Regions from separate parts of the Micromonospora sp. CA-263727 genome, predicted to be linked through region 2. Evidence: riboswitches for the same ligand, from Rfam matches in the RefSeq annotation. Region 2 holds a riboswitch; the other holds the start of a gene.
The links. Region 2 has a riboswitch for cyclic di-AMP ahead of ACQPYA_RS24105 (coiled-coil domain-containing protein). Riboswitches for the same ligand answer to the same signal wherever they lie in the genome.

Region 1: linked by a shared signal. The riboswitch ahead of ACQPYA_RS02935 (coiled-coil domain-containing protein) and the one ahead of ACQPYA_RS24105 (coiled-coil domain-containing protein) in region 2 are both predicted to bind cyclic di-AMP.

Annotation. Positions count from the first base shown of each region.
Region 1 is NZ_CP192031.1:630,000-636,848, reverse strand. It holds gene ACQPYA_RS02940 (YibE/F family protein) at 271-1,659, shown strand; cyclic di-AMP (ydaO/yuaA leader) riboswitch at 1,826-1,957, shown strand; gene ACQPYA_RS02935 (coiled-coil domain-containing protein) at 1,962-2,975, shown strand; gene ACQPYA_RS02930 (carbonic anhydrase) at 3,076-3,771, opposite strand; gene ACQPYA_RS02925 (helix-turn-helix transcriptional regulator) at 3,975-4,310, shown strand; gene ACQPYA_RS02920 (hypothetical protein) at 4,448-4,888, shown strand; gene ACQPYA_RS02915 (hypothetical protein) at 5,048-5,839, shown strand; gene ACQPYA_RS02910 (dienelactone hydrolase family protein) at 6,062-6,730, opposite strand.
Region 2 is NZ_CP192031.1:5,530,557-5,537,405, forward strand. It holds gene ACQPYA_RS24090 (alpha/beta fold hydrolase) at 1-416, shown strand, start outside; gene ACQPYA_RS24095 (HelD family protein) at 529-2,643, shown strand; gene ACQPYA_RS24100 (cation diffusion facilitator family transporter) at 2,731-3,648, shown strand; cyclic di-AMP (ydaO/yuaA leader) riboswitch at 3,745-3,877, shown strand; gene ACQPYA_RS24105 (coiled-coil domain-containing protein) at 3,882-4,985, shown strand; gene ACQPYA_RS24110 (STAS domain-containing protein) at 5,049-5,414, opposite strand; gene ACQPYA_RS24115 (hypothetical protein) at 5,728-5,892, shown strand; gene ACQPYA_RS24120 (hypothetical protein) at 6,073-6,477, shown strand; gene ACQPYA_RS24125 (cellulose binding domain-containing protein) at 6,565-6,849, opposite strand, start outside.

The sequences.
Region 1 (6,849 bases), 2.2 Mb from region 2:
TGACGACCTGCGTTCCGAGGTCGGGCTGGCTACCATTCGCAGACGATGGCCTGCCGAAATCCGTGCCGCCCGGCCCGCGCCCTCCGCCGGGCACGAACCTCCGCCGCCACTGCCCGGCGGCCGTCGAGCGCCGGCCGGCGACTCACGGTACGCAGCCATCTCGCCACTTCCGGTCGGCCCATGCCGCCCGTCGCGACGGCCGTACGGCGACGCTGAACCGACTCGCCCGCCGGCACGTACTCCGTTTGGGAATCGTTGGGAGACACTGAATTGGGCGCCGACCACACCCGTTCCGCTCCGCCCACCCCGCCCGGGGTGCGGCGGATCCTCGTCGTGACGGTGGTTCCCCTCTTCCTCGCCACGTTGGTGGCCGCCCTGGCGCTCTGGCCCCGGGACGCGCCACGTCCGGAGGCCACCGACGCCGCGCCCCGCTACCACGGCACGGTCACCCAGGTGGTGACCGAATCCTGCCCGCCCAACCCGCTGGTCCCGGAGGGCACCCCGACGACGGCGCAGGGGCCGTGCGGCACGGTCACCGTACGGATGCAGGGCGGCCCGGACTCGGGCCAGGAGGTGCAGACGCCCATCCCGGCCGGACCCGGCGCGCCCCGGGTCAGCGTCGGTGACGACGTCATCGTGGTCCCGCTGATCGACCCGGCGGATCCGTCGATCAGCACCTACAACATCGCCGAGCACCAGCGCGGCAAGCCGCTGGTGTGGCTCGCGGTGCTCTTCGCCGCCGCCATCGTCGCCTTCGGGCGGCTGCGCGGACTGGCCGCCCTGGCCGGCCTGGCGGCCAGCTTCGCCATCCTGCTCACCTTCGTGCTGCCCGGCATCACCGCCGGCCAGCCGCCGCTGGTGGTCGCCATCGTCGGCGCGGCGTTGATCATGTTCGTGGTGCTGTACCTGACCCACGGGGTGTCCGCGCAGACGTCCGTGGCGGTGCTGGGCACGCTCGGCAGCCTGGTGCTCACCGGGCTGCTCGGCCTGGCCGCGACGGCGGCCACCCATCTGACCGGCTTCGGCAGCGAGGACGCCACCACGCTGTCCATGTTCCGGGCCGACGTCGACCTGCACGGCCTGCTGCTGGCCGGCATCATCATCGGGTCGCTGGGGGTGCTCGACGACGTCACGGTCACCCAGGCCGCCGCGGTCACCGAACTCGGCCACGCCAACCCGAACTTCTCCCGCCGGGAGCTGTACCGCTCGGCCACCCGGGTCGGACGGGCGCACATCGCCTCCGTGGTCAACACCATCATCCTGGCGTACGCCGGTGCGTCGCTGCCCCTGCTGGTCCTGCTCACCGCCGACTCCCGGGCGGTGGGCCAGATCCTGACCAGCGAGTTCCTCGCCCAGGAGATCGTCCGCAGCGTGGTGGCCACGCTCGGGCTGATCGCCGCCGTACCGCTGACCACCGCACTGGCCGTGCTGGTGACCACCGCCGGCCGACGCCCGGGTCCGGACGGCGCCGCGGCCGGTGGCGGACCGCGCAGCAGGCCCGACGGCGCCGGGCCGACCGCCGCCCCCATGGTTTCCCGGCCGGCGACGGACCGGGCCGAGGCGCTCCACGCGCTCAGCACACCGCGCACCCGTAACACCGCCCCCGCCACCCCGTCGGGGTGGCCCGAACCGGACAGGAGCACGGACACCACATGGTGACACTCCTCAGCGTGACCGCCGCGGCCGATGTGGCCGGCCAGGGTGTCGCTGGTCACTCAACGCGATTACGAAATGACACATCTAGTCAGGTTCGGGGCGTAGAGCGCCCGATCGCCTGTCGGGTAACCTCACTGCCGGTCACCGCCGAAGGCGCGCACCGGCGCCTGCGGTGCCGCCGCCCAATCGCCCAGAGGCGAGCCGGGAACCCAGGTACGTGGGGTGAATCCGCGACAGCGGTAGGGGCCACTTCCGTCCCGAACCCGTCAGCTAACCCGGTCGGCGGTCGATGGAAGGGAAAGACAGTGACGGCACCCCTACGCCGCTGGTTGACACCCGTGGTGGCCGTGTTCGCCGCGTGCGCCGTGTTCGCCGGCCCGCTGCCGGCGATGGCCGCGCCAACACCCCCCAAGCCGGCGGAGCACGACGACGACCCGCCGATGCTCAACGATCTGATCGAGGCGACCAACCGGGACTACTCCAAGGCCAAGAACAAGCTGGAGAAGTCCAAGAAGCGGCAGCTTGAGTTCGCCGTCGAGGTCCGTCGCGCCCAGGCCGACCTCGACGCGCTCGCCCCGCAGGTCGCGGAGATCGCGACCCAGTCGTACCGGACGGGTCGGGTCGGCGCGATCTCCATGCTGCTGCAGAGCAACGCCCCCGACTCGTTCATCGACCGCGCCTCCGCGCTGGACGAGCTGAACCTGGTCAACGACAAGAAGCTCAGCGAGGTCAACGCCGTCCGGCTCCGCGCCCAGCAAGCCAAGCTGGCGCTCGACGCCGAGGTGCGCGAGCAGCAGAAGCTGACCAACGACATGGCCCGCAAGAAGAGCGAGGCGGAGAAGTCGCTCCGGCTGGTCGGCGGCACCGGCCTCACCGGCGGCCTGGTGGCGGCCACCTCCCCGGTCGCCCGGGTCGGGCCCAACCGGGCGGCGGACGGTGGCTGGAAGTCCGAGTCGTGCAGCCAGAAGGACCCGACCACGTCGGGCTGCATCACGCCGCGCACCTTGCACATGTACAAGGAGGTCAAGCGGGCCGGCTTCAACCGGTTCGTGGGCTGCTTCCGGCCGGGCGACAAGTTCGAGCACCCCAAGGGCCGGGCCTGTGACTGGTCGTTGCAGAACAGCGGCTTCAGCCCCTGGCACAACAACGACACCCGGATCTACGGCAACAACCTGGCGGCCTTCCTGGTCCGCAACGCCGACCGGCTGGGCGTCTACTACGTGATCTGGAACCGGCAGATCTGGTTCCCGACGACCGGCTGGAGCGCCTACAGCGGCCCGTCGAACCACACCGACCACGTACACGTGTCACTGCTCTGAGCCGGTCTGCGCTGGGTCCGCCAGCGCGAGATGTTCGAGGGCCGTTCCGCCATCCGGTGGGACGGCCCTCGCCGTACGCGCCGAGGTCTCCGACGGTCTCTCAGGCGGCGGGCACCGTGTCGGCCAGCCCGGCCGGTTCCGCGGCCACCGCCCGCACCTCACCGGCAGCGAGCCGGTACGACATGCCCACCACCGCGCACCGCCCGGCTGCCACCTCGGCAGCGAGCGTCTCGGAGGAGCCCAACATCGTCTCGACGGTCCGCGCGATGTGGATGTCCACGATCCGGTCCAGTTCCTTCACCCCTGCGGCCTGCGCCCGCCGCAGGCTTGGCACCACCGCGTCGACCACGGCCCCTAGGTGGCCCGTCGGCGGGGTGCCGGTGGCCACCGTGTCGCGGGCCGCCTGCACGGCGCCGCACGAGTCGTGCCCGAGCACCACCACCAGCGGCGTACGCAGCACCGCCACCGCGTACTCCACGCTGCCCAGCACCTCGGGCCCGACGGTGTGCCCGGCGGTCCGGACCACGAAGAGGTCGCCCAGCCCTCGATCGAAGATGATCTCGGCAGCCAACCGGGAGTCGGAGCAGCCCACGATCACCGCGAAGGGATGCTGCTCCGCCGCCACGGCGGCCCGCCGCCCGGCGTTCTGGTTGGGATGCCGGAGCGCGTCGGTGACGAACCTCCGGTTGCCGGCCAGCAGCTCGGCGAGGGCGAGTTGTGGGGCTCCGGGTAGATCCGCGGTGAGGTACTCGCGGTCGGGCCCCGGCTGCGCGCCGATCGGTCCGGGTCGACTCATCCGGCCACACCTCGCTTCTCGGTGGAATGCCTGGTCATCCCGGCCGACGGCGGTCGCGGGCTGCCATCACCGTCACACGCAACGCAAGATGCGTCAAGCTATGCGTGATATGCATTTCATGTATCCCTCGACGCTTGCGTACGAGTGGGACGGGGACGCCGCTGGACGGCGCGGCCCGGAGAACCCGAAGGGCAGGTCATACGATGGCGGGCATGGCGAGCACAGGCGAGCGGGAAAGCACCCGGAACTGGACGTTCCTAACAAACCACGCGCATGTGCTGCTCGCCATCGCCCGCAACCCCACCGCCCGGCTACGCGACGTCGCCAGCGAGGTGGGCGTGACCGAACGGGCCGCCCAGGCGATCGTCGCCGACCTGGAGGCGGGTGGCTACCTGCACCGCACCCGTGTCGGCCGGCGCAACGAGTACACCCTCAACCCGGCCGGCCGGTTCCGCCACCCCGCCGAGGCCGACCGCCAGGTAGGTGACCTGCTGGCCCTCTTCACCAAGGAGCCCGTGGGCGGCACCGCGGAGCGCTAGCCCCGGCGTCACGGTCCCCACCCGGTTTCCCGGCGCGGCGCTGGCGGATGCCTCCATAGTGGACGACGTGGCGTGCTTCACGATCCGCGTGCCATCGTCGCCGTGCGGCAACCGGATGCGGGCGATAGGTTGGACGGGTGCCCGCCGTCGCGTTCGCCCGTCCAATGTGGCCGGCGACGCTGCGCGCGCTGCGGGAGTTGACCCGCCTGGCGCTGGCGACACTGGTGCTCGCCGTCGGTCTCGGTGCCCCGTCCGGCCTACCGGACCGGCCCGCCACCGATCTCGCCGCCCGGTCGGCCGCCAGCCAACCTGACACCCGGCCGGCCGCCATCGATCTGCCGGCCCGGCCGATCGCCGCGACGGTCGCGCTACGCCCCGCCGACGGGGCCCTCCGAGTGGCCGATGCGCATCCGGTCCGGCAGGTGCCGGCGTTCGCTCCGACCGCGCCGCCGACCCAGCCCGGGCACACCGACATCGCATCCGCCCCGGCCGCCGCCATTCTGGCGTACCACTTCGCCGTGCCGCGCACCGCGACCGGCCCCGGCGAACCGACCCGGCGCGGTCCACCCACCGCCTGACCGGGCGCGCGCCCAGAGCCCACCGGGCCCACCGCCGGTTACGGCGGGCCGACCCACGCCGGACGGTCGACCTTTTGACCGCGCGTTTCCTGGGCGAACCCGTCCACCCCTGCCTTCCCATGCACCACCGTCGACGACCATCCCGACCGCGAGGTGTTGATGATGCAAACCGCACTCTCCTCCGTCCTGCTCGACGTGCCCCGGGCCGCCGCCATCTGGCTGACCCTGCTGGGCGTGGTGACGCTCGCCGTCGCCGGCCTGCTGCTACACCCCCGCCGTTTCCGCTTCGACGTGGGCGCCCGGATCCGCGAGGCGGCACTGCCGAGCCGGTCGCCGCGCGCCGAGGACGATCGCGACCAGGACCGCTGGGCCGGGGAGGTCAGCGTGGCCGCCGACCGGGCCGAGGCGACAGCCCGCCGCCAACGCGACGAATGGCTCGCCACCCAGGACGAGGCCGAGCAGGCGTGGCAGGCGTACGAGGCGGCGGAGGCGGACGTCCGCCGGCTGTCGGGGGCCACCGGCATGCCGCTGCCGCAGACCCCGCACACCCCCGCCGAATACGCCGACCGCGAGCGCTGGCTGCACCGGGCGGCCCTGGACGCGTACTGGCGACGGGAGTTGTCGGTCGAACAGCTCAGCGACGTCTTCGCGCACCGGGGCTGGGATCCCCGGCGGCACCCGGTCGAGCAGGAGTTGATACTGCGCCGGGCGGTACGCGACCACCTCTTCGCCCGCCAGCGGGCGGCGCGGGAGCGGGAGCAGGCCGCCTGGCAGGCCGCGGAACGCGCCGCCTCGGCCGCGCGCAGCCTGCGCGAGGAGGCGGTCGCCGCGCTGCTGCCGACGCCCGATGAGAGCGAGTCGGTGCTGCCGCTGATCCTGCTCGGCGGTGCCGAGCAGACCCGGGAGATACCCACCGCGATGGTCGGCCGGGCACCGGTCGCCGCGTACTGACCCGAGCCGCCGCCCCGCCCGACCGTCATCGACCGCCGCGCGGTTTTCCGACAGTCGCTCGGGTGAGCGTCCGGGAACTCGGTGGCTAGGAGGCGCGGCGTCACCACTACCGAAGGACGCAGGAAGGCAATGGCATAGTCGGGCAGGCCACCACCGGCAGTGCCGCTCGGGAGCTGCCGCCGTGGCAGGCGTGTTCGGCAACCGGCGTTCCCGGACGCCCACTCAGGCTGGCGCGGGCTGGGGATGCAGGTGGTCGTGGAACCAGCCGGCCGCCGCCTCGGCGACCTGCTCCAGGGTGCCCGGTTCCTCGAAGAGGTGGGTCGCGCCGAGGATCAGCCGTAGTTCGGCCGGCGCCGTCAGTTGGCCCAGCGCCTGCTGGTTGAGGACGATGACCTGCTCGTCGAGGTCACCGACCAGCAGCAGGGTGGGGGCGGATACCTGGCCGAGGGCGGCACCGGCAAGGTCGGGGCGGCCACCCCGGGACACCACCGCGTGCACCAGCTCCGGTCGTTGCGCCGCGGCGACCAGGGCGGCGGCGGCCCCCGTGCTGGCCCCGAAGAGACCGATGGCTGCCCCGCCGACGGGCCGCTCGGCAGCCAGCCAGTCCACGATCGCGGCCAGCCGGTCGGCCAGCAGCCCGATGTCGAAGCGCAGTTCGGCGGTGACCGCATCCGCCTCGTCCTCCTCCGGCGTGAGCAGGTCGACCAGAACGGTGGCAAGCCCGCCGCCGTTGAGCGCATGCGCGACAGCGACGTTGCGGGGGCTGTGCCGGGAACTGCCACTGCCATGCGCGAACAGCACCACTCCGGCCGGTTCCGCCGGCACCAGCAGGTCGGCCGGCAGCTGCGCGTCGCCCGCCGGGATCGTCACCGCACCGCTGCGAACGCCCATCTCACCCGCCGCCTCTCCGCCCACGGGCCACGCCACCAACCGGCCGGGTCCTCCGGGACCCCGCCAGGGACTCCTCCCGCCCGGCCGGGTGGCCCTCCTGAACCCGGCCAGGTTCTCCT
Region 2 (6,849 bases):
GCGCGTTGCGGCCCAGTCTCCGCTGGATGCTCTTCGGCGATCGCTGCGACCCGACCGACATCCGCCTGGTGACCTCGGCGGTGGCCCACGCCTCGCTGCGTTCGATCGGCGGCTTCCGGGCCTCGATCGGCACCCAGCACCGGCTGGAGACGCTCGCCGCGCTGGCCCACCTGCCGGCGGCGGCCCTGGTCGGCGACCGGGACCGGCTCACCCCGCCGCCGTGCGCGGAGTCGATCGCCGCCGCGCTGCCCGCCACCGAGCTGACCGTCTGCGCCGGGGCGGGCCACATGCTGATGATGGAACGCCCCGAGGAGGTCAACACCGCCCTCTCCGGCGTGCTGCGCCAGGTCCTCGATGCCGCTCCCGCCCGACCCGTCGCCGGCACCCACACCGCCGCCCGGCGGGCACACGGTTAAGAAGGGGCCGCTGCTATACCGCAGGCGTTAACAAGGTGCCCTTCCTTGCACCGGGGGCGCGGGGCGTAATCTCTTGCGGTTGGCCGGGCGGTGGGACGAGGAGAAACGAGCGGTGGATCAGAGCACCCTGGATCAGGAGATCGCCGTCGAGCAACGGCATCTCGACCGGGTGTACGCACGCCTCGCCGAGCTGCGCCGCGCCGCGGTCCGCGCGGAACGGGACGGCTACCGGCTGGCCCGGGTCGGCACCTTCGGCGCGCTGGTCGAGCGGGACGCGATGGTCTTCCACGCCGCGCAGCGCCGGCACCTGCTCGACGCCGAGTACGAGGGGCTGGTCTTCGGCCGGCTCGACCTGCACGACGGGCAGGTGCTGCACGTCGGGCGGCTCGGCATTCGCGACGAGGACGCCAGCACCCTGGTGGTGGACTGGCGGGCCCCGGCCGCCGCCGCGTTCTACCGGGCCACCCCGGCCGAGCCGCTCGGCGTGGTGCGACGCCGGACGATCCAGTCCAGCCGGGAGCGGATCACCCGGATCGAGGACGACCTGCTCGATCCGGAGGCCGCGCCGCCGGACATGCCGGTGGTGGGCGACGGGGCGCTGCTGGCCAGCCTGTCCCGGGCCACCGGCCGGGGCATGCGCGACATCGTGGCGACCATCCAGCGCGAACAGGACGACGCGATCCGCTCCCCCGGTTCCGGGGTCACCATCGTCTCCGGCGGTCCGGGCACCGGCAAGACGGCGGTGGCGCTGCACCGCGCCGCGTACCTGCTCTACGCCGACCGCAGCCGGTACGCCGGGGGCGGCATCCTGGTGCTCGGCCCGTCCTCGGTCTTCGTCGAGTACATCGCCTCGGTGCTGCCGTCGCTGGGCGAGAACACCGCCACCCTGCACTCGCTGGGCACCCTCTTTCCCGGGGTGGTCGCCCGCCGCACCGACCCGCCCGAGGTCGCGGCGGTGAAGGGCTCGCTGCGGATGCGCCGGGTGCTGGAGCGGGCAGCCCGGGACGCGGTGCCCGACACCCCGGCCGAGCTGCGCCTGCTCTACCGGGGGCAGTTGCTGCGGCTGGACCGGGCCGAGCTGGACGCGATCCGGGACCGTGCGCTACCCCGGGGCGCCCGGCGCAACGAGGTACGCCGGGCCGGTTTCGACGGCGTGCTCGCCGCGCTCTGGTCGCAGGCCCGCCGGCTGGGCATCCCCGGCCTGCCCGAGCAGCGTGCCTTCGAGGACGAGCTGATCGAGCGCACCGACTTCCGGGACTTCCTCAAGGCCTGGTGGCCACGGCTGCATCCGCGGCACGTGCTGGGCTGGCTGGCCGATCCCGAGCGGCTGCGCCGGTACGCGGGCGGCCTGCTCTCCGGCGCCGAGATCCGCCGGCTGGGCCGGGCCTACCAGGGGCTGGCCGTGGACGGGCCGACCGTCGCCGACGTCGCGCTGCTCGACGAGCTGGACACGCTGCTCGGCAAGCCCGTGCGGCCGGCCCGCCCCCGGCGGGACCCGTTCCAGCTGGCCGGCGGGGTCCGCGAGCTGAGCACCTTCGCCGACCGGCAGCGAGCCGCCCGGCAGGCGGCCCGCGAACGCCCCGAGGACTACCGGGACTACGCCCATGTGGTGGTCGACGAGTCGCAGGACGTCTCGCCGATGCAGTGGCGGATGATCGGCCGGCGCGGGCGGCTGGCCTCCTGGACGGTGGTGGGCGACCCGGCGCAGACCGCCTGGACGGGCGATCCGCAGGAGCTGTCCCGGGCCCGGGACCAGGCGCTGGGCCGACGACGGCGGCACCGCTTCACGCTCACCACCAACTACCGCAACTCGGCGGAGATCTTCGCGGTGGCGGCGGCCGAGATCCGCCGGGCGTACCCGGACCTCGCGCTGCCGACCGCGGTCCGCTCCACCGGCGTCGACCCGATCGAGCTGGTGGTGCCGGCGGCGGAGCTGGAGACCAGCGTGGTGACGGCCGCGAGCGCCCTGATCGGCGAGGTCGAGGGCACGGTCGGCGTGATCACTCCGGTGCCGCGTCGGGGCGAGGTCGCCGCCTGGCTCGGCGGGCTCGGCGAGGATCGGCTCCAGGTGGTGACCAGCCTGGAGGCCAAGGGCATGGAGTACGACGGGGTGGTGCTGGTCGCCCCGAGCGAGATCCGCGCGGAGCCCGGCTCCGGCGTACGCACGCTCTACGTCGCCCTGTCCCGGGCCACCCAACGGCTCACCACGATCGACCCGACCGGCTGACCCGAACGGGCCGGGACCACCGGTTGCATACATAGCGATGTTGGCATAGATCTGCCTCCGGCCCGGCGGACGACGCAAGGTGTCTGCGTGGGCGCGGGTCATGACCACCACCACGCCGCGGTGTCGACCGCCGCGCACCGCCACTCCGGCCGGCTGTGGGCGGCGTTCGCCCTGCTCAGCACCCTGATGTTGGTCGAGGCGGGCACCGCCCTACGGACCGGCTCGCTGGCCCTGCTCTCCGACGCCGGACACATGTTCACCGACGTGCTCGGCATCGGGATGGCCCTGGCCGCCGTGGCCGCCACCCGCCGGGCCGGCACCGACCCGCAGCGCACCTTCGGGCTCTACCGCCTGGAGGTGCTCGCCGCGCTGGCCAACGCCGTGCTGCTCTCCGGCGTGGCGGTCTACGTGCTGGTCGAGGCGGTACGCCGGTTCGGCGACCCGCCCGAGGTGCTCGCCGGGCCGGTGCTGGTGGTGGCGGCGCTCGGGCTGCTCGCCAACGTGGTCGCCTTCGCGCTGCTGCGGCCCGGAGCGCAGGTGAGCCTCAACCTGCGCGGGGCGTACCTGGAGGTGCTGGCGGATCTGCTCGGCTCACTGGGCGTGATCGGGGCGGCGCTGCTGATCACGGTGACCGACTGGTGGTGGGCGGATCCGCTGGTCGCGGTCGCCATCGGCACGTTCATCCTGCCCCGCACCTGGCGTCTCGGCCGGGCGGCGGTACGGATCCTGGTGCAGGCCGCCCCGGAGCACCTCCAGGTCACCGCGGTGCACGACCGGCTGGCCGCGGTGCCCGGCGTGGCCGGCGTCCACGACCTGCACGTCTGGACGCTCACCTCCGGCATGGAGGTGGCCTCGGCCCACCTGACCATGGCGCCCGGCGCCGAGGTCGGCGCCGTGCTGGCGGCGGCCCGGACGGCGCTGCACGAGGACTTCCACATCGAGCACGCCACGTTGCAGATCGAGCCGGGAGCGAACCCGGGGGCCTGCGGAGCGGTCGAGTGGTAGTGAAACAATTACCATGAGTCACAATGGCTGCACCGGCCCCACCTGCACCGGTAGGCTCGGACCCGGCCTCCGCCAGGCGGCACCCACCGGTGCCGGCGGCGGCCGCCGCCTAATCGCCCGCCCGGGCGAACCGGGGAACCAACGTTCCTGGGGTGCATCCGCATACGCGGTAGGGATCTTCCGTCCCGAACCCGTCAGCTAACCCGGTCGGCGGCTGACGGAAGGACATGTGCATGCCAGCAGTGGCAACCGTGACACCGGCCGCCCGGACGGCGGCCCTGATCTCCGCGGCGCTCGCCCTCGCTCTGGGCGTCGCACTCGCCCCGTTCACCCCCGCCGCCGCGGCGCCGTCGGGGCTGCGCGCGGCGGCCCCCGCCGACGTGGGCGACGAGGGCGGCACCCCGGCGCTGCGCGCCCAGTTGGAGGCGGCCAGCAAGGGCTTCCTCGACGCCAAGTCCGCGCTCGACCGCTCGGTCAAGCGCCAGGGAGAGTTGGCCGACCAGCTCAAGACGACCGAGAGCCAGCTCACCGAACGCAGCGCCAAGGTCGCCCAGATCGCCGCGCAGGCGTACCGCAGCGGGCGGCTCGGTGCCGCGTCGGCGCTGCTCAACAGCGGTTCCCCGGCGGGCTTCATGGACCGGGCGGCGGCCTTGGACGCGGTGGCCGCCAACGAGGAACGGGCACTGCGCGAACTCCAGGCCACCCGGGACGAGATCAGCCGGACGAAGAAGGCTCTGGACGGCGAGGTCCAGGAGCAACGCAAGCAGGTGGCCGTGATGGCCAAGCGCAAGGAGCAGGCCGAGCGGGCGTTGACCGTGGCCGTCGAACGGGAGGAGGCGGCGGAACGGGCGCAGGCGGCGGAACGGGCCAACCGTGCTCCGGCGCGTTCCAGCGGGTCCAGCCCGACGGCCAAGCCCGCGCCCCGGAACTCGGACGGCTCCTGGCCGGCGGAGTCGTGCAGCGTCAACGACCCCACCCCGGCCAACGGCTGCATCACCCCGCGCACGCTGCACGCGCTGAACCAGGCCAAGGCGGCCGGCTTCACCCGGTACGTCTCCTGCTACCGCTCCGGCGGCTCCGGTGAGCACCCGAAGGGTCGGGCCTGCGACTTCGCGGCGCAGAAGAACGGCTTCGGGGGGGTCGCCACGGGCGGCGACCGGACGTACGGCAACAACCTGGCGGCGTACTTCGTGGACAACGCCGACCGGCTCGCCGTGCTCTACGTGATCTGGTACAAGCAGATCTGGCTGCCGAGCAGCGGGTGGCGGGCGTACAACAGCGGGCGGGGCGACCCGTCCAGCGACCACACCAACCACGTCCACCTGTCGGTGTACTGATCCCCGGCCGACGCCGGGTGGGTCGCCTTACCGAGCGGCCCACCCGGCGTCGTGCGTATGCGCTCAGGCGCCGGGCAGCACCTCGGGGGTCGCGGCGGCACCGGCGTAGTAGGGCTCCGGCGCGCCGAAGAGGCCGAGCAGGCCGGTCACCCAGAGCTGCCGGTGCACGAACCGGCTCGGCTGCGTGACGACCAGTCTCACGCCGCTGACCTCGGCGGTCTGGAAGCCGGCGACCATCGCGCTGATGCCCACCGAGTCGATGAAGGTGACCAGCCGCATGTTGAGCTCGATCCGGGCCGGACGCCCCTTGGCCAGCACCTCGGCAATGGCCTCTTTCACCTCGTACGCCGTGTCGACGTCGATCTCGCCCCTCGGGGCGATCTCGATGACACCACCGGGCCGAACCGTCTGCAGGATCGACAGGCTCACGCGAGCACCTCCACTCGCCCGTCCGACGGGCGCCTCATCAGTACGCGGGCCGCGACCGAGAGTATTCCTCCGACGGCCTCGGTCGCCACCCCTCGGGATGAGCAATTCGCGGACAGGGGCACGCCAAGTCGCCCACATCCGAACTTTTCATGCCCTACCACTCGACGTTAGCTCAATGCCTACGCCGACGAACCAGAGTAGCGGGCCGGTGCCAACCCGTCGGATATCCGGCGCACCGGCGTGCCTGCCGGAAACCCCGCCCGACCTGTGCACTCGGTTGTCCCGCGTTGACCCGGTGTGCCTAGCATCACGGATGACGGTACGACGAGAGGACGAGGTCATGCTCCGCAGACTTGCCACGCTGGCCGGCGCCGGCGCCCTGCTCGCTCTCGTGCTGGCCTGCGGGTTCGGCGGCGGGGACGATGACGACGACGATGACGACGACTTCGCCCGGGCGGTCGCGATCGTGTCCCACTGACCGGGACAGCCGGACTCGGCGTGGCCTGAACCGCCCGCCCGCGCCGGCACGCCGGCCCGCCGCCGGGGTTTGCGGCGGCATCCGGCGGGGCACAGCTCCGATGGCGAACGCCGCACGCCGGGCCACCCGCCGAGGTCTGATGTGGGCACCGGCCTCGGCACTGTCGAGGAGGGAACCACCATGTTCGGAACCAACCTGCTGGAACGCCGCAGCAAGCCGGAGCGGATCGCGGAGCACGCGTGGCAGCACCTCGTCTCGGCGGTCAACACCGCGGGCGACAGCATCCGCGACACCGCCCGGTCGGCCCGCCACACCTCCAGCGGTCTCGCCGACGGGGCCGGTGACCTGGTGGGCTCGGCCGCCGAGGAGGCCCGGCACCGGGCCACCCGGGCCTTCGACGCGCTCGCCGGACGGCGTCCCGCGCTGCCCTGGACGTTGCTGGTCGGCGCGGCCCTGGTCGGTGCCGCGATCGGCTGGGCCGCCGGCACCGCCGCGCGGGCCGCCGGCAGCCAGGACCGGGCCGTCGACGACATCGAGTTCATCGACGTGGAACGCCCGGACTCCCCCGCCGAGACCGACCGTTGACCACTTCCTGACCCTGTTCCCAGGCGACGGGCCCGTCCGACCGGTACCGGTCGGACGGGCCCGCTCTGCTGGCCGCGCTGTGGACGGTCAGCGGGTGGCGCAGGTGATGGTGGTGGGTGGATTGTTGGTGCTGGTGGCGCTGGCGAGGAAGCCGGCGGTACCGGTGGCGCCGGGGGCGAGCGCGCCGTTGTAGCCGGCGTCCCGCACCGAGACGGCCGCGCCGGTCTGGGTGTGGGTGCCGCCCCAGATCTGGGTGATCTGCTGGCCGTTGGCGAACGTCCAGCCGACCGTCCAACCGTTGATCGACGCGGTGCCCGAGTTGCGGGCCACCACCTCGGCCTGGAAGCCACCCGGCCAGGAACCGACGATCCG